Linked DNA regions of Actinokineospora baliensis. The protein of the gene in region 2 interacts with the protein of the main gene of each other region in a pairwise test. Links are inferred from orthologs where the notes say so. Each region holds a gene or a part of one and is shown on either strand. Other genes may lie near its edges.

Region 1 (9,964 bases), 130 kb from region 2 along the record:
CAGCGAGGTCGCCAGCAACCGCGTAGTCGGCCGGGACACGAAGACCTACTTCGGCGTCCTGCTCGACGACAACAACCGCAAGCCGATCGCCCGGTTGTGGTTCAACCGGACGAAGAAGTACCTCGGCGTGTTCGACGAGAACAAGGTGGAGACGAGGTTCGCGTTGGAGCGGGTGGAGGACATCTACCAGTACGCAGACCGGCTGCGGGCGACTGTGGCGCGGTATGGCGCGGGAGTGGTGATTCCGAGTCCCGCTGGGGAGGCGTTGGTGCCTGCGGTGGCGGAGTGAGGATCATGCTCGTGCTTCGCCGTTGACTTGTCCACAACGGGCTTGGTTGTGCACAGGGGTTCTCTGTTGCTCGGGTTTGTCGGTGTGTCTCGGTAAGCTGTGTATCGGGGGGTCTTGTGGCGGGTGATCTTCGTTGGACGCCTCGCCTTCGGCATCGCGCGCCGATCCGCGATTTGAGTGCGGGCTCGATGTGGTGGACCTGTTTTGCGTGGGGCCCCTACGACAGCCGTGGCAGGACCGCAAAGCAGGGGCCGAAAAGCGTGGCCCTGTCCGCGCAGGAACGCTACGACTGCCGCTCCCCCACACAAAACAGGTCCACCCCATCGAGCAGTTGGCACCAGCGACTTCCGGGAGCGGTGGCTGGGTTCGGTGGGCTGACTCGGTGGGTTGGGTTTGGGTGGCTGACTCGGTGGGTTGAGGTGGCACCGGCGCTTCCGGGAGCGGTGGCTGGGTTCGGTGGGCTGGCTCGGTGGGTTGAGGTGGCACCGGCGGCTTCTGGGAGCGGTTATGGGGCTGGCGGGGTTGGCTCGGTGGGTTGGGTTGGGCGGGCTGGCTCGGTGGGTTGAGGTGGCACCGGCGGCTTCTGGGAGCGGTTATGGGGCTGGCGGGGCTGGCCCGGTGGGCTGGGGTGGCACCAGCGACTTCTGGGAGCGGTGGCGGGGTTGGCTCGGAGAGCGAACGGGCTGGCTCGGGAAGTGTTCTGCCCCAAGGGTCTAGGGCGTGGTGAGGAGCCGCGCGGTTTCCGGACAGGGGATTAACTGTCTATTCAAGCGGCGATTTGTTGGTTCTTGTGTTCGATGTATACCTCGTGCGGTGGGCGGTAGCCTATCGCTGAGTGAAGTCGTCGGCGATTATACCAGAACTCGATGTAGCGAGTGATGTGCTGCCGGGCTTCGTCTCGGGTGGAGTAAGCCGTCCGGTTGACGCATTCGTTTTTGAGTGTGCCGAAGAACGATTCGGCCATCGCGTTGTCGAAACAGATTCCGGTTCGCCCTGCTGATTGCTTCAACCGGAGGCTGGTGAGGACGTTGTGGTACTCGGTGGACATGTAATTGCTGCCGCGGTCGCTGTGGAATATCGCACCGTCGGCGAGTGGGCGGTTTCGGGCCGCGTTGCGGATAGCGCGGCTGATGAGCGGTGTCTGGTAGTTGTCGTCCATCGCGTAGCCGATCACTTCTTTCGTGCAGCAATCCAGCACGGTGGCCAGGTAAAGCCAGCCTTCCATCGTGGGAACGTAGGTGATGTCGCCGACCAGCTTGCGTCCCGGCGCGGGCGCGGTGAAGTCACGGCCGACCAGGTCGCCCACCGGCGCGGCCGCCGCGGTGGTCAGCCCGAACCGCCGGGGTCTTGGCTGGCAGGGAACCAGCCCCAGTTCACGCATGAGGTGCCGGACCAGTTCAACACCCACGCACACGCCTGCCCGCCGCAACTGGGCATGGACCCGCCGGTGGCCGTAAGTCGAGTCCGAGGCCTCGAACGCGTCCCGGATAAACGCTTTCAGCTCCTCTCGCCGTCGCGCGGTGGCCGATTCCGCCCGGCCGCGCCATTCGTAGTAGCCGGACCTGGAAACGTCGAGCAGTCGGCACATGAACAGGACTGGATACGCGTACTTCGCAGGTTCAAGTCGCATCGTTTCGATGAACTCGTACTTGCTGACTACTCGGCATCCTTCGCGAAGTACGCTGCGGCTTTTTTCAGGAAAGACACTTCCATCTCGAGTTCGCGGTTACGGCGTTCCAACTCTCGTAGTCGCGCTCGTTCGTCCGTTGCCAACGGCTCCGACACGGCGACGGCCGAGTCCGCGCCTTGTTCCCGCTCATAGCTCCGCACCCATACACGCAGTGTCTCCGAGTTCATATTCAACTCGCGCGCCGTCTCGGCGATCGGCCGTTTCGACCGCAACGCCATCTGAACTGCTTCCTCACGAAACTCCGGCGAGTACGGACTCCGATGGGCCACGTGCACTCCCTCAACTTCCCGACAGGACAATCTTACTGGGTTCCTGTCCGGAAACCTCGAGGCCCCTCATGGGGCTGGTGGTGCGTTGGCGTGGGAGGAGGAAGGGGGTGGCGAGGAGTAGGAGTCCGGCTAGGGCGATCGCCGTTCGGGGGGTGGTGTGGTGGGCTAGGTAGCCCCACAGGAGGGTGGTTGCGGCGATGGTGAGGCTGCTGCTGATGGACCACGCCGTAAGCAGGCGGGTGTGGTGGGTGGGGGTGGTGTGGGTCAGGCGGTAGGCGGCGAGGGTGGGGGTGTGGATGCTGATGGAGATGATCAGGGCGAACTGGGTCAATAGGACGGTGACCAGGCCGGGGAGGCCGGGTTGGGTGAAGGCCAGGCCCAGGGGGCATAGGGCGCGCAGGGTTCCGGTCGTGTTCAAGACGATCGCCGGGGTGTAGTGGGAAGCTAGGCGAGGGGCTAGGCGGGAGCCGAGTAGGCCTGCTGTGCAGGGGAGGGCGAAAGCCAGGGTGTACTGCCAGGCGGGGAAGTTCAGGTGGGTGAGCATGAGGACGGCCACTTGGGGTTCCGCGGCCATGATGAGGGCGTTGACCGCGAGGGTGTTGGTGAAGTGGCGGCGCAGGGGGCGGTTGGCGAAGATGTGGCGCCAGCCTTCGATGAGGTCGGACCAGCGGCGAGACACCTTGCTGGGCCGCGGTGGTTCTGGGGTGCGGATCGCGGAGATTCCCAAGGCGGACAACAGGTAGCTCACCGCGTCCAGGGTGGTTGTGGCCACTGGGCCCAAGAATGACACTGCGGCCGCGCCGACGGGTGGGCCGATCACGGTGGCGGACCAGGTGGTGGATTCGAGGCGGCTGGTGGCCAGGAGGAGCCGGTCGGCGGGGATGAGGGTTCGCAGGTACGCGCCGCTGGCTGCGGCGGAGGCGATCTTGGCAGTGGCGGTGGTCGTGGCGACGATCAGCAGGTGGGGGAAGGTGAGGGCGCCTAGGGCGTAAGCCACGGGGATGGTGAGGAGGGCGGCGAAGCGGGTGAGGTCCATTGTGATCATCACGGGTCGTTTGGCGCGGCCCTCCATCCACGGGCCCAGGGGGACGGCCAGCAGGGCACCGATCACGAGGCCGGACGACGCCAGCGCGGCCACCTCGGTCGAGGTGGCGTGGAGCACCGTGATGGCGATGATCGAGAACGCACCGAAGGCGAGGCCGGTGCCGTACGCGCTCACGGCGTAGGCGGCCCACAGCCAGCGGAAGGACCGGCCGAGCGCGGAAGTCATGCGGGCCAGCCAAACCGATGACCGGGGGCAGGCACCAACAACGGGTCGAGCGGCGTGCCACAACCGGGCGTTGTGGGGGTACGGTCGGGCCGTGGACCTCGATGCCGTGCGGACCTTCGTCGCCGTCGCCGGGAGTGGGCAGTTCCAGGCGGCCGCGGACGACCTGGAGATCACGCAGCAGGCGGCGTCGAAGCGGGTGGCCGCGCTGGAGCGGGAACTCGGGGTGCGGCTGTTCGCGCGGATCGCCAGGGGTGTCCGGCTCACCGTCGACGGGCAAGCGCTGCTGCCCCACGCGCGCGAACTCCTGCGCGCCGCCGAACGCGTCACCGCCGCCGTGACACCCGGGCGCCGGGCACTGCGCGTCGACGTGGTCAGCCGCAGGATCGCGCCGTCGCACGCGCTGCGCGCCTTCTACCAACAACGCCCCGGCATCGAACTCGACGTGGTGGCGCTGACCAACGCCGACGCCCGCGCCGCGCTCGCGGAGGTCAGCGCGGGCACCCTCGACGCCACCTTCCGGTCGCTGCGGACCACAACCGTCCCAACAGGACTGAGCGCCGCACGGGTCATCGACGACCGGCACGAGCTGCTGGTCGGACCCCGGCACCCGTTGGCGGACAACGAGACCGTGACCCCAGCCGAGCTCACCGACCACCCGATCTGGATGCCGGGCATGTCCGACCCCGAGCCGCTGGGTTACTACGACGACCTGGCGGCGGCGTTCGGGCTGACCATCGACACCGTGGGACCGATGTTCGGCATCGAGGCGCTGCTCGCCGAGATCGCCGACTCCCCCCGGCTGGCCATGCTCGTCGGCGAGGGCTCGCGCTACCTCTGGCCCGAGAGCTACGACCTGCGCCGCGTCCCGGTCACCGACCCCACCCCGGTGTACCCGCTGTCGGTCGTCTGGCGGACCGACAACCCGCACCCGGTGCTGGCCGACCTGCTCGACCACCTCCGCACCGGGTACCGGCCGTCCGGGGACACTTGGGCGCCGGACTGGGCGCGCTGACCCTCAGCGGATGCCCGCGGCGTCCATGCCGCGCAGTTCCCGCTTGAGGTCGTGGATCTCGTCGCGCAGCCGGGCGGCCAGCTCGAACTGCAGGTCGCGGGCGGCGTTCATCATCTGGTCGGTGAGCTGCTGGACCAGGTCGGCCAGCTCCGCCCTCGGCATCGACTTGACGTCGCGGTCGGACACCAGGCCCGCCGACTTGGTTGACCCCGCCTCTCCGGTGGCCCGCTTGCCCCGGGAGGTGTTGCGGCCGGACCCGCCGATCGGCACCGGGTCCGCCTCCTCGGCCTCGGTGAACACGCGGTCGAGGATGTCGGCGATCTTCTTGCGCAGCGGCTGCGGGTCGATGCCGCGCTCGGTGTTGTAGGCGACCTGCTTCTCGCGCCTGCGGTTGGTCTCGTCGATGGCGTGCCGCATCGAGTCGGTGATCTTGTCGGCGTACATGTGGACCTCGCCGGAGACGTTGCGCGCCGCGCGGCCGATGGTCTGGATCAGCGAGGTGCCGCTGCGCAGGAAACCCTCCTTGTCCGCGTCGAGGATGGCGACCAGCGAGACCTCCGGCAGGTCGAGGCCCTCGCGCAGCAGGTTGATGCCGATGAGCACGTCGTAGTCACCGGAGCGCAGTTGCCGCAGCAGTTCGATGCGGCGCAGGGTGTCGACCTCGGAGTGCAGGTAGCGCACCCGGATGCCCAGCTCCAGCAGGTAGTCGGTGAGGTCCTCGGCCATCTTCTTGGTCAGCGTGGTGACCAGCACCCGCTCGTCGCGCTCGGCCCGCACCCGGATCTCGTGCACCAGGTCGTCGATCTGGCCCTCGGTCGGCTTGACCACGACCTCGGGGTCGATCAGCCCGGTCGGGCGGATGACCTGCTCGACGAACTCGCCTGCCGCCTGGCCCATCTCGTACGGGCCGGGCGTGGCGGACAGGTACACCGTCTGGCCGATCCGCTGGGTGAACTCCTCCCAGGTCAGCGGCCGGTTGTCCACCGCGCTCGGCAGCCGGAAGCCGTGCTCGACCAGGTTGCGCTTGCGGGACATGTCGCCCTCGTACATGCCGCCGATCTGCGGCACCGTCACGTGCGACTCGTCGATGACCAGCAGGAAGTCGTCCGGGAAGTAGTCGATCAGGGTGGCGGGCGCGGTCCCGGCGGCGCGGCCGTCGATGTGCCGGGAGTAGTTCTCGATGCCCGAGCAGAACCCGACCTGGCGCATCATCTCGATGTCGTAGGCGGTGCGCATCCGCAGCCGCTGCGCCTCCAGCAGCTTGCCCTGGCGCTCGAGCTCGGCGAGCCGCTCCTCGAGCTCCGACTCGATGCCGCCGATCGCGCGCTCCATCCGCTCCGGACCGGCCACGTAGTGCGTCGCCGGGAAGATCCGCAGCTCGTCGCACTCGCGGACGATGTCGCCGGTGAGCGGGTGCAGGTAGTACAGCTTGTCGATCTCGTCGCCGAAGAACTCGACCCGGATGGCCAGCTCCTCGTACGCCGGGATGATCTCCACCGTGTCGCCGCGGACCCGGAAGGTGCCCCTGGCGAAGGCGATGTCGTTGCGGTTGTACTGCACGTCCACCAGCGCGCGCAGGAACGTGTCGCGCTCGACGGCGCCGCCGACGGCCAGCCCGATCGAGCGGTCCAGGTAGGACTGCGGGGTGCCGAGGCCGTAGATGCACGACACGGAGGCGACCACGATCACGTCGCGGCGCGAGAGCAGGCTCATCGTCGCCGAGTGCCGCAGCCGCTCGACGTCGTCGTTGATCGACGAGTCCTTCTCGATGTAGGTGTCGGTCTGCGGGATGTAGGCCTCGGGCTGGTAGTAGTCGTAGTAGCTGACGAAGTACTCGACCGCGTTGTCCGGGAAGAACTCCCGCAGCTCGTTGGCCAGCTGCGCGGCCAGCGTCTTGTTCGGCGCCATCACCAGCGTGGGCCGCTGCACCCGCTCGACCAGCCACGCCGTGGTGGCCGACTTGCCGGTACCGGTGGCGCCCAGCAGCACCACGTCCTGCTCGCCCGAGGTGATCCGGCGCTCCAGCTCGTCGATGGCGGCGGGCTGGTCACCGGCGGGCTGGTAGGGCGCGGCCATCCGGAACTTCCCGCCCGCGCGCGGGATGTCGCTGACTGGCCGGTGCTCGGAGTGGGCGAGCACAGGTGCGTTCTGCTGGGATTTCTCGGTCGCGAAAGCCACAGAACGAGACTACGCCCGCCCACCGACAATCCCGGATGGGCGGCGGTCAGCTGCAGTCGCAGCAGCACCCGTCGCAGCAGCAGCCGTCTCCGCAGCAGTTGCAGCACGAACAGTCGCAGCTACCGCAGTCGCAGCCGGTGCACCAACCCGACTTGGGTTCGCCGGTCCAGGGGTCGTGGTACGGGTCGGCGCAGCAGTACTGGCAGGTGCAGCACAGCACCAGCGCCACCCCGCAGCCCGGCACCGTAGACCGCCTCTTACCCCACTTCGGGCCTTGGCCGTGACCGTGTTGGGGCGGGGTGGGCGTCAACGGCACGTGCCCGGGTTGGTGGCTGGCTTCGAGGTGGCCGAAGGTGCGGTGCACGGCCGCGTCGAGTTCGTGCACTAGAAGGGCGTGCACCAGCTTCTGGTCGTCGAACTCCGCTTCGCGTAGAGCCAGCCGGACCCCGAGCACGGCGTCGTCGCACAGCCGCCGCGCCTCGGCCAGGTCCGTGCCGGTGGCCGTCAGCGGGTTCCACGCACCGGTCTCGGCGTCGGCGTCGCGGTCCTCGACCGCGTCGAGCAGGTGCGCGACCCGCCCGAACATCCGCCCGGCCTCGGCCAGCGGCGCGGCGTTGTCCGGACGACCGGTGAGTACCGCGGTGTGCGCGAACGCGGCGGCCGTCGCCGTCTCGGTCGGCTCGGTCGCCAACAGCACCGAGGACCCGGTGGCCAGGCCGGACTCCAGCTCGCCCTGCCTGCCGACGGCGTCGAGCAGCACGGCGGTGGAGAACCCGATCCGCTCCCCCGTCGCCGCGCCCTGCCTGGCCCAGCGGGTGGCGACCCGGCGGGCGACCCCGGCGACCGGGGCCTTGCGGAACGCGCCGTCACCGTCGTCGACGTGGTCGCGCACCTTCGCCGAGGCGAGCACCAGCGACACCGCGGCGGCCAGCCGGGCACCCGCTCCCTCGGCGACCGGCGCCGGGCGCATCCCGCGCAACGGGCACGGCCCCGCTACGCGGCGCCCGCCCACGCTGGGTGACTGCGCCTCGACCAAGGCGGACACGACGAGCCCGTCGTAGTTGGTGACCGTCCGCGCGAGGTGCCCGTGGTCGTCGCGCAGCGCGAGGCACAGTCCACAAAGGTGGGCCATCCACGAAGTGCGCAAGGTCGGCGACAACCGGTGCCGACAGGGCCGAAGGATCCCGAACACGCTGACTGACCTCCACGAACTCCCACGACCGATCGGGGCGGGAGCCTAGCGCGCATTCACCCGTACGGGGGGCAAAAACCCTCCGAAAGGTCTGGGCTTTGCCCGGGGCGCTGGGCACGATGGCGACATGCGCGCATCAACCGAACCGGTCCTCGGTGATCTGCCCATCCCACCGTCCCGTCAGGACGAACACGCCCACGAGATCCACCCGCCGAAGGTGGAGCTGTTCGACCCGGCGGCGATGACCAACACCGACCCCAAGGGGTTCGCCCGTGCGGTGGAGGTCTACCGCGAGACCCCGGACGGCCTCTACATGTCGCGCCCGGTGGACGGTCACCACCGGATCGCGCACTTCGAGTCGCTGCTGCTGCCCGAGGCGGGCCTGCGGGTGTCGAAGTGGCGCCCGCGCCCGGGGGTGGACCTCGGGCACGACTTCTACATCGACGTCGTGGACATCACCCGCGACGGCCGGGTCTGGCGCACGGTCGACCTCTACCTCGACGTGCTCGTGCGCACCGGCCGCGACACCCGGGTGGAGGACTGCGACGAACTGCTGGCGGCGTTCCGCGCCGGGCTGGTCGACCTGGCCACCGCCGAACGGGCGATGGCCCGCGGCTACGCCCTGGTCGCCGAGGTCGCCGAGACCGGGCACGACGTGGACCGCTGGCTGGCCACCACCGGCGTCCCCGCGCCCTGGCGGTCGCAGACCCGGCCGTGGCAGACCTGATAGTGGCCAGGGCGACGCTGGGTCAACGGTCCGGGACCGCGCGCGTCGAAATATCGCCCAACCGATAGCTGAGCGCACACGATCTGTGACATAACGAATCGACCCCGGTAGTCACAGAACGCACGTTCCCGACTACGCTCTGGCCGCGTGGGCACGGCCATCACCCCGCAACTGGTCGACGTCGTCGACACGGTCACCGCGGTTCGCAGCTACTCCTCCGGGATGACCCGGACCCTCCGCACCTGCCAGGTCGAGCGCTGGGGCCTGCGCATGGAGTGCCCGACCCCGGAGGACCCGTTCTCCGACGCCGAGGTGACCTGGCTGCTGCCGCACCTGAACCTGCGGCTCACCCAGAGCAAACCGCGCTCGCGGCACGCCAAGGGCAGCCCCAGCGTGCTCACCGCGGTCCGCGTGCACCGCGACGGCCGGACCTGGCGGACCACCGACCTGCTGCTCGGGCTGGCCGCGCCGGGCGGGACGACGGCGCGGATCGTGCGCTCGGAGGAGTTCGCGGCCGCGGTCGCCGGGCGGGTGCTGCGCGTCGGCGACGCCGACCTCGCGCTGTGCACCGTGCACCAGACCCTCGAGGAGCTCAGCCGGTTCCGGCACGACCTGTCGTCCTGGCTGGCCTACAAGCACGTGTTCGAGGTCTGGCCCCCGTATTAGTCGGCCGTCCAGCCGGTCGCCGCCGCCCACTGCTCGGCCCGCTGGATCGCCTGGTCGAACCACCGTTCCTTCGCGTCGCCGTAGGCGGGGATGGTCGCGTGCTCACCCGCGACCGACCGCTTGAGCCGCTCGTAGTCGGCGCGCGCGGCCTCGTCGGCGCGCAGCCAGGCCGGGAACAGCAGGCTGAGCCGGGCGAACGGCGAGTCCACCGCCCGCACGTGCACGTTCGCCCACCGCCCCGGGTCGACGCCGACGTGCACGTGCTTCGGGGTCTCCGGCGAGCCGGGCGGGTGCCCGATGTCGCTGTCGAAGCCGTGCGCGCGGGGGAACCCGGCGTTCGAGAGCGCCTCGGCCAGGGAGTCGTCGAGCACCGGTACGGTGATCTGGAAGTCCAGGATGTCCTTGGCGGCCAGGCCGGGTACCGACGTGGAGCCGATGTGGTCGACGCGTAGGGCGGCGTCACCGACGGCGAGGCGGAGCCGGGCCAGCAGCCGCTCGGCCTGCGCGGGCCAGGTCAGGTCGTAGTCGACGATGCGCGGCGCGCCGCGGCTGAACGGGCGGCGGAGCCGGATGTTGGCCTCGTACGGGGCGAGCCGGTCGGTCCACAGCGCGTCCACCACCGCCCGGGTCTCCTCCGGGGTTCCCGCGTTGGACAGCCAGATGTCAGCGGC
Region 2 (7,714 bases):
CTGGTGGTGATGCTGGGGGTGATCGCGGCGCCCGCCGGACCGGCGGTGGACCTCTGGCTCGACGGCACTGTGCTGCTGGACAACAACCACCCGACCTGGTGGGTGACCCTGGCGTTGGTCGGCGCCGCGGCTCTGGTCGCCATCGGCGCTGTCGCGGACAAGTACACGACAGCGCCAACAGCCACCGGCTAGCGGAGAACGCCCGCGACCTTCTCCCACCGGACGAACTTGAAGTTCGTGCTCTCCCGGTCGTCGTTGGGCGTGTTCTCGCCGTCGTGCAGGACGAGCAGCCCGTGCGGGTAGTCCCGGCCGAGCGGGGTCGTGACAACGGCCGCGCCGTCGCTGTGCTGGACACCGTCCACAGTGGAGCCATCGGACACGGCGAACCCGCCGGTGCGGCGCGGGTACCCGTGGCTGATGTCGTAGGCGACGAACGTGCTGTCACCCTGGCTCGACGCCAGCAGCTGCTTGGCGCCGTTCTTGCCGTAGGCGATGGTCAGCCCCTCCGCGTCGGCGGTGAGGTAGCGACCGGCGGCAGACGACGGCGGCCCGGTGAAGGCGCACTCCTCGGTGGCCTCGTCATACACGGCGGGCCTGCCGAACTCGCGGACCTTGTCGACCAGGGTCGCCGAACCGAAGTGCCCGTTGCGCACCGGCACCCGCCACACACCGACGTCCTCCTGGGCGGCGTAGAGCACGCCGTCGGTCGGGTCGAAGACCATGCCCTCCACCTGCGGCCCCTCCCCCGGCTCGGCGCACGGCGTCCACGTGCCACCCGGGACCGCGAAGGTGGCCGGCAAATCCAGGGTGTCGACTCGGCGGTAGGTGATCCGACCGGCGCCGTCGTCGGCCAAGCGGAACACGCCGAGGCGCGTGTCGTGCCGCCTGCTGACGATCACCCACGGCGCACCGCCCTCGGGATCGGGCGCGACGGTCAAGCCGTAGGCGGTGCGCTGCTCGTCGACCTCGGCCTCGGTGGCGCTGAACGCGCGCGGCGGGGCGGCGGTGGTGACGTCGGCGAGCGCGCCGTCGCGGATCGCGTAGACCCGGATCCGGTCGCGGCCGCGGTCGGAGACCACGGCGAGGTCGAGGGTGCGGCGGCCGATCCGGGCACCTTGGACGACGTCGACGTTGTTGAAGCGGCCCGCCTCGGCGTCCGGGGTCGGCGCCTGCGGGGTCGCGATGTGCTGGACCTGCTTGCCGTGCAGGTCGAACACCGCCAGGCCGCCGTTCTTCAGCGTGCCGACGACGCGGCTGCGCTCCGGCCGCGCCCGGTCGACCCAGATGGCGGGGTCGTCGGCGTCGGCGTTGCCGCCTTCGTCGTCGTCGAAGTTGGGCGGCGTCTCCGCGCTGGCCCTGACCGTCGGGAGGTCAGCGGCGGCGGCGGGCAGCGCCAGCAGTGGGAGCAGGACCAGGGAGCCGAGGACGGCGGCGGTGCGCATGGGCGGTCATCCTGCCCACCGGCCTTGGCCGTACGGTGAACGCGGGATCACCAGATCGGGTGCACCAGCCTGCGGATGGGGGCGCCGCGGTGGCGCAGCCTGGCCACCGGCAGCCGGTCGACGCCGTGGCCGTAGCTGATCGGCTGCAGGTCCGGGCTGACCGCGCGGACCACCCGCAGCGGGCTGGTGGCCACGTCCGCGCTGGTCACGTCGACCACCGCGACCCGGATGCCCGCGCTGCCCAGGTGCCCGGCGAGATCGGTGACCGAGGTGTCGAACGCGGGCTCCGGCAGGTCGGCCAGGTGCGAGGTGCCGCCGCAGCGGAGCCGGTCGAAGGCCTCCATGCGGCTGGTCGGGAAGTAGTAGGCGGCGTGGTCGAGCATCTCCCGGACCTCACCCGCGTGCCGGGGCGGCCGGTGCCCCTCGCGCAGCAGACCCGCCAGGTGCGGCGCGGTCTGGGCGAGTTCGAGGACGGCCGACCGGATGGCGCCGCGCGGCGAGCGGTCGGCGCCGAGACCGACGGAGACCGCGGGCCACCGCCTGCCGTCACCGATCGCGAGCGCGACCGCGGTGGTGCCGTACGCGGAGGTCGGCAGCACGTACACCTCGACGGCCGGGCCCGCCTCCCGCAGCGCTTCGATCACGTCGACGACCTCGATGTCGAGGGTGTCGTCCAGTTCGACGTACCGGCCCTTGGCACCGGTCAGCCACGCGGACATCATCGCGTCGCGCTCGATCAGCTCGAGCGTCGCGCACACGGCGGCGCTGTCGGCGTCGGTGCCCGCGGCGAGACCGTTGGAGGTGCCCTGGCAGATGAGGTGCTCCTGCAGGAGTCCCATCGCGAGGTAGCTGAACACGGCGGGCACCCAGACGGGTTTGTCGGTGCCGAGCCAGGTGCCGCGCACCCACGGGTGGTCGATGCGCCGGTCGTAGGGCGCGTACGGGAAGCCGCGGCTGGTGTACTGGTCGGGCTCGTACAGCGGGAACTCGCGCGGGTCCAGCACCTCGCCCTCGAGGTCGGCGGCGCGCGCCCAGACGATCCGGTCCGGATCCGGCAGCGACGCCGAGTACCGCTCGATGGCCTCCCCCACCGCCGACATGATCGCGCCGTGCCGGGTCATGCCCTTGCCCCAGCCGATCGGCATCGCGCGGACCTCGGGCCCCACCACCACGTGCGGCGGCGCCGCCGTGCCCACGTACGGGCCGCCGGGCAGCGGTTCGCTCACGGAGATCCACGGGATGACACCGGTCAGCGGGTCGACCCAGCCCGCCAGCGCCTCCAGCAACGCCTCCGGGTCGTCCTCGTCATCGGGCAACCCGACGGTGGCGATCCCGTCCGCGCCACCGCACGAAGCGCACTCCGGCAACGGGATCACCTTGTGCCACAACGGCTCCCCGTCCCCGATCTCGACGACGTACCCGGCCAGCGCCTTGTCGCCCTCGAACGCGGCCCGCAGCATCCGCTCGAACACCCCGACCGCCGCGGCCGGGATCTTCCCCGCCCGCACCACCTCCGTCGCGTCCGGATCACCCGTAGGCGGCCTCCCGGCAGCGGCCGCGGTGCGCCGGGCCCGCGCGCACGCGGCACACCCCGGCTGCCCCGGGACGGCCAACGGACCGAGCTCGATCACCCCACCCTCAACGGCGACCGTCACCGCCCGCACCTTCGCGGCCCTCGCCACCCGCTCGAACGCCGAATCCTCACCCCGCACGACGGCTAGCCGGACACCGGTGCCCAAGGGAGCGCCGGACACCGCGACGCGTGAGCCGAACTCGCGGCGCAGGCAGTCCCGCAGGTGCCGATCCCAGTCCCGGGAGTCGACCGCCCCGCGCTCAACCTTCGGCACAACCATCAACCGGGTCGTCTGGTCCCCAGGACTCTCCGCCACAACCTGAGTCGCGTCAGCGGAGTCCCCACGGGCGGACGCAGAGCTCGCGATCACCACCTGGGTCTCGTCGACGGCCTCCTCGTCGGCACCCGCGACCACAGCGCCCACACCGGAAGCGGCCGCCGCCTCGCCGGACCGCACAACGGCCGAGCCCGCTACCCCACCGACAGGATCCGGTCTCACGACCGTCGAACCGCCGGACACAGCCGCGGCCTCTTCGATCTCAGGCGCCGCCTCGCCATCTGACCGCGCAGCGGCCGGGCCGACCCCACCGGCAGGGCCAGCGCCCATAGCCGGAGCCGCGGCCTTCCCGGAGGCGAGCACCACTCCGCCACCTGGCCGCGCACCGGCCGAACCCACCACCCCACCACCAAGATCCCGGCCCGCCGCCACCGAACCAGCAGCCACCTGGGTCTCGTCGGCCAAGTCCTCATCGCCTGCCGCGACCACGGTGGCCGCGGCAACGGGCACGATCACCGAACCGGGGGTCACCTGGGTCTCATCGGCCAAGTCCTCGGCGGACCGCACAACAGCCGAGCCCGCCTCATCACCGGCGGACGCAGAACCCGCGACCACCGCATCGGGAGTCACCTGGGTCTCGTCACCGGAGCCGGCACCGGCAGCCGCCGCATCCGCGGTGGCGGGCGCCGCCTCGTCCGACCGCGCCTCGTCGTCCGGCTGCATCTGATCATCGGACCGCACGGCGGGCGAGGCCACCACCCCACCGGCGGGTTCTGGTCCGATGATCACCGGACCGGGGGTCACCGCGGTGGTGTCGTCGGTCCCCTCCGGACCGGCGGGGTGGGGCTGTGGGGGCGCGGCGGGACCGGCGTTCTCACCCCGCACGCACCGGCCCCCTCGGGCCGAGGTGGTGCCTGCCCCGGGTCACCAGGCGGAAGTCGGCGGGGGCGGTGACGCCCTTGCGGGTGTCCCAGGCGCGCAGGGCCGGGCCGGCGTCGATGAGGGCGCGGGAGGCCGCGGTGACCCGGTGCGGCTTCACGACCCTGGCCTCGAGTTCGGTTGGCTCGATCAACACACGTCCTCCTCGCGCGACCCGCGACCTGTCGCGGCTACGAGGTAGGAGTCAGCATCCGCGACCGGGATACACCGTGTCCAGATGTCGTTTCCGCTGGTTACCGCAGGCGTACGCGCCGATGCCCGGCGTAGTCGCCGCCGGTGACCCAGGCCACCGGCGGCGCCGGGATCCTCACATCACGTGCGCGAGGAACTCCCCGGTGTAGCTGCCGTCGACCTTCACCACGTCCTCCGGTGTGCCTTCCGCCACAACGGTTCCGCCGCCGGAGCCGCCCTCCGGGCCCATGTCGACGATCCAGTCGGAACCCTTGATGACGTCCAGGTTGTGCTCGATGACGATCACCGTGTTGCCCTTGTCGACCAGGCCGTTGATCACGCCGAGCAGCTTGCGGATGTCCTCGAAGTGCAGGCCGGTGGTCGGCTCGTCGAGGATGTAGACGGTGCGGCCGGTGGAGCGCTTCTGCAGTTCGCTGGCCAGCTTCACCCGCTGCGCCTCGCCGCCGGACAGGGTCGGGGCGGGCTGGCCGAGCCGCACGTAGCCCAGGCCCACGTCGACCAGGGTGGCCAGGTGCCGGTGGATGGCCTTGATCGGCTCGAAGAACGCCGCCGCCTCCTCGATCGGCATGTCCAAGATCTCGGCGATGGTCTTGCCCTTGTAGTGCACCTCCAGGGTTTCCCGGTTGTACCTGGCGCCCTTGCACACCTCGCACGGCACGTACACGTCCGGCAGGAAGTTCATCTCGATCTTGATGGTGCCGTCGCCAGCGCACGCCTCGCAGCGACCGCCCTTGACGTTGAAGGAGAACCGGCCCGGCTGGTAGCCGCGCACCTTCGCCTCCGTGGTCGAGGCGAACAGCTTGCGCATGTGGTCGAACACGCCGGTGTAGGTGGCCGCGTTGGACCGGGGCGTGCGGCCGATCGGCGACTGGTCCACCTGCACCAGCTTGTCGACGTGCTCCAGGCCCTTGACCCTGGTGTGCCGACCGGGGACCTGCCTGGCGCCGTTGAGCTTGTTCGCCAGCACCGTGGCCAGGATGTCGTTGACCAGGGTGCTCTTGCCCGACCCGGACACGCCGGTGACCGACACCAGCGCGCCGAGCGGGAACGACACGTCGATGCCGCGCAGGTTGTGCTCGCGCGCGCCGACCACGGTCAGCTGCCGCTTCTTGTCGATCGCGCGGCGGAGGGCGGGCATCGGGATCTCGCTGCGACCGGACAGGTACGCCCCGGTGAGCGACTCCTTGTTCTTCAGCAGCTCCTTGAAGGTGCCGCTGTGCACGACCTTGCCGCCGTGCTCACCAGCGCCCGGTCCGATGTCGACGACCCAGTCGGAGGCGCGGATGGTGTCCTCGTCGTGCTCGACCACGATGAGGGTGTTGCCCAGGTCGCGCAGCCGGGTCAGCGTCTCGATGAGCCGGTGGTTGTCGCGCTGGTGCAGGCCGATCGACGGCTCGTCGAGCACGTACAGCACGCCCACGAGGCCGGACCCGATCTGCGTGGCCAGCCGGATGCGCTGCGCCTCGCCGCCGGAGAGCGTGCCGGAGGCGCGGTCGAGCGACAGGTAGTCGAGGCCGACGTCGAGCAGGAACCGCAGCCGCGCCTGGATCTCCTTGAGCACGGCACCGGCGATCATCGTCTCGCGCCTGCCCAGCTTGAGCCCGTCGAGGAACGCCGAGCACTCCCCGATGGACATGTTGGACACCTCGGCGATGGACTTGTCGCCCTGCTTGCCGTGGGCGAGGGTGACCGCGAGGATCTCCGGCTTGAGCCGGGTGCCCCGGCACGCCGGGCAGGGCACCTCCCGCATGTAGCCCTCGTACTTCTCCCGCATGTACTCGGAGTCGGTCTGCTCCTGGCGCCGCTCGAGGAACGGGATCACGCCCTCGTAGGCGGCGTAGTAGGAGCGCTCGCGGCCGTACCGGTTCTTGTAGCGGACGTGCACCTGGTCGCTGACGCCGTGCAGCACCGCCTTCTGCGCCTTGGCGGTCAGCCGCCGCCACGGGGTGTCCATCCGGAACCCGATGGTCTCGGCCAGCGAGGTCAGCAGCCGCACGAAGTACTCCGCGGTCTGCCCGCCAGCCCAGGGCGCGATGGCGCCGTCGGCCAACGACAGCTCGTCGTCGGGCACGACCAGTTCCGGGTCGACCTCCTTCTTCACGCCGATGCCGGTGCACTCCGGGCACGCGCCGTAGGGCGAGTTGAACGAGAACGACCGGGGCTCCAGGTCCTCGACGCCCAGCGGGTGGCCGTTGGGGCAGGCCAGGTGCTCGGAGAAGCCGCGCACCCGGTGCGGGTCGCCTTCTGGCAGGTCGACGAAGTCCAGCTCGACCAGGCCGTCGGCCAGCCGCAGCGCGGTCTCCACCGAGTCGGTGAGCCGCTGCTTGGAGCTCGCCTTCACCGCCAGCCGGTCGATGATCACCGAGATGTGGTGCTTCTCCTGCTTCTTGAGCTTCGGCGGGTCGGTCAGCTGGTGCACCGCGCCGTCGACCAGGGCGCGCGAGTAGCCCTGGGTCTGCAGGTTCGCGAACAGGTCGACGTACTCGCCCTTGCGGCCGCGCACGACCGGGGCCAGCACCTGGAACCGGACCCCGGACTCCATCGCCAGCACCTGGTCGACGATCTGCTGCGGGGTCTGCTTGCTGATCGGCTCACCGCAGGTGGGGCAGTGCGGCTTGCCCGCGCGCGCGTAGAGCAGGCGCAGGTAGTCGTAGACCTCGGTGATGGTGCCCACCGTGGAGCGCGGGTTGCGGCTGGTGGACTTCTGGTCGATCGACACCGCGGGCGAGAGGCCCTCGATGAAGTCCACGTCCGGCTTGTCCATCTGCCCGAGGAACTGCCTGGCGTAGGCCGACAGCGACTCGACGTAGCGGCGCTGCCCCTCGGCGAAGATCGTGTCGAAGGCGAGGCTGGACTTCCCGGAGCCGGAGAGCCCGGTGAACACCACGAGGCTGTCGCGGGGCAGGTCGATGTCCACGCCGCGCAGGTTGTGCTCCCGGGCGCCGCGAACGACGAGGCGGTCGGCCACTGAGGTCCCTTCGGTAGTGCTGAGCGGTGGGCCCGCTCGGGTCGGTGAAGTGCGCACGGGTCGAGCGCAGGTGGGTGTAGCCGGTTCTGGGTGCGCGGCCCCCGCCGCACCGCCGGGTGCTACCCGTGGTCGATCCGTCCGACACCACCCGGCTGTGGGACACCGGGCGCCTGCCGGGCTCGACCCGCGGGACGACCTCGTCGCGATGGCTGCGGGAGTGGCGTGGGGGATGCTAGACGGGGGCACCGACAATTCTCGCGGACCGATCTCGCCCGTGCACCCGCGGAGCGGTACCCGCGAGTAGGCGAACCGGCCTACGCTGG

Evidence for each region.
Region 1: the proteins of uvrA (region 2) and uvrB interact in binary tests that used the Escherichia coli proteins (3 or more experiments, as listed by UniProt). The link is inferred for Actinokineospora baliensis from one-to-one orthologs.

The regions. Positions count from the first base shown.
Region 1 is NZ_JAFBCK010000001.1:6,346,621-6,356,584, forward strand. Bases 4,122-7,114 are described here. They hold uvrB (excinuclease ABC subunit UvrB), read right to left. Parts: upstream 6,709-7,114; coding sequence 4,534-6,708; downstream 4,122-4,533. Other genes in these bases: JOD54_RS28230 (LysR family transcriptional regulator), read left to right, coding at 4,122-4,530; JOD54_RS28240 (DUF5685 family protein), read right to left, coding at 6,755-7,114. Also shown: JOD54_RS28215 (type I restriction endonuclease), read left to right, coding at 1-289; JOD54_RS28220 (IS3 family transposase), read right to left, coding at 1,056-1,919; JOD54_RS36095 (transposase), read right to left, coding at 1,946-2,254; JOD54_RS28225 (MFS transporter), read right to left, coding at 2,259-3,518; more of JOD54_RS28230, read left to right, coding at 3,610-4,121; more of JOD54_RS28240, read right to left, coding at 7,115-7,900; JOD54_RS28245 (ribonuclease FAU-1 family protein), read left to right, coding at 8,028-8,627; JOD54_RS28250 (ribonuclease FAU-1 family protein), read left to right, coding at 8,775-9,293; coaE (dephospho-CoA kinase), read right to left, coding at 9,290-9,964. UniProt on the Escherichia coli protein: The UvrABC repair system catalyzes the recognition and processing of DNA lesions. A damage recognition complex composed of 2 UvrA and 2 UvrB subunits scans DNA for abnormalities.
Region 2 is NZ_JAFBCK010000001.1:6,219,723-6,227,436, forward strand. What follows is about bases 4,339-7,714. They hold uvrA (excinuclease ABC subunit UvrA), read right to left. Parts: upstream 7,392-7,714; coding sequence 4,539-7,391; downstream 4,339-4,538. Other genes in these bases: JOD54_RS27645 (hypothetical protein), read right to left, coding at 4,339-4,367. In the rest of the region: JOD54_RS27630 (hypothetical protein), read left to right, coding at 1-192; JOD54_RS27635 (phytase), read right to left, coding at 189-1,442; JOD54_RS35810 (YcaO-like family protein), read right to left, coding at 1,490-4,177; more of JOD54_RS27645, read right to left, coding at 4,167-4,338. UniProt on the Escherichia coli protein: The UvrABC repair system catalyzes the recognition and processing of DNA lesions. UvrA is an ATPase and a DNA-binding protein. A damage recognition complex composed of 2 UvrA and 2 UvrB subunits scans DNA for abnormalities.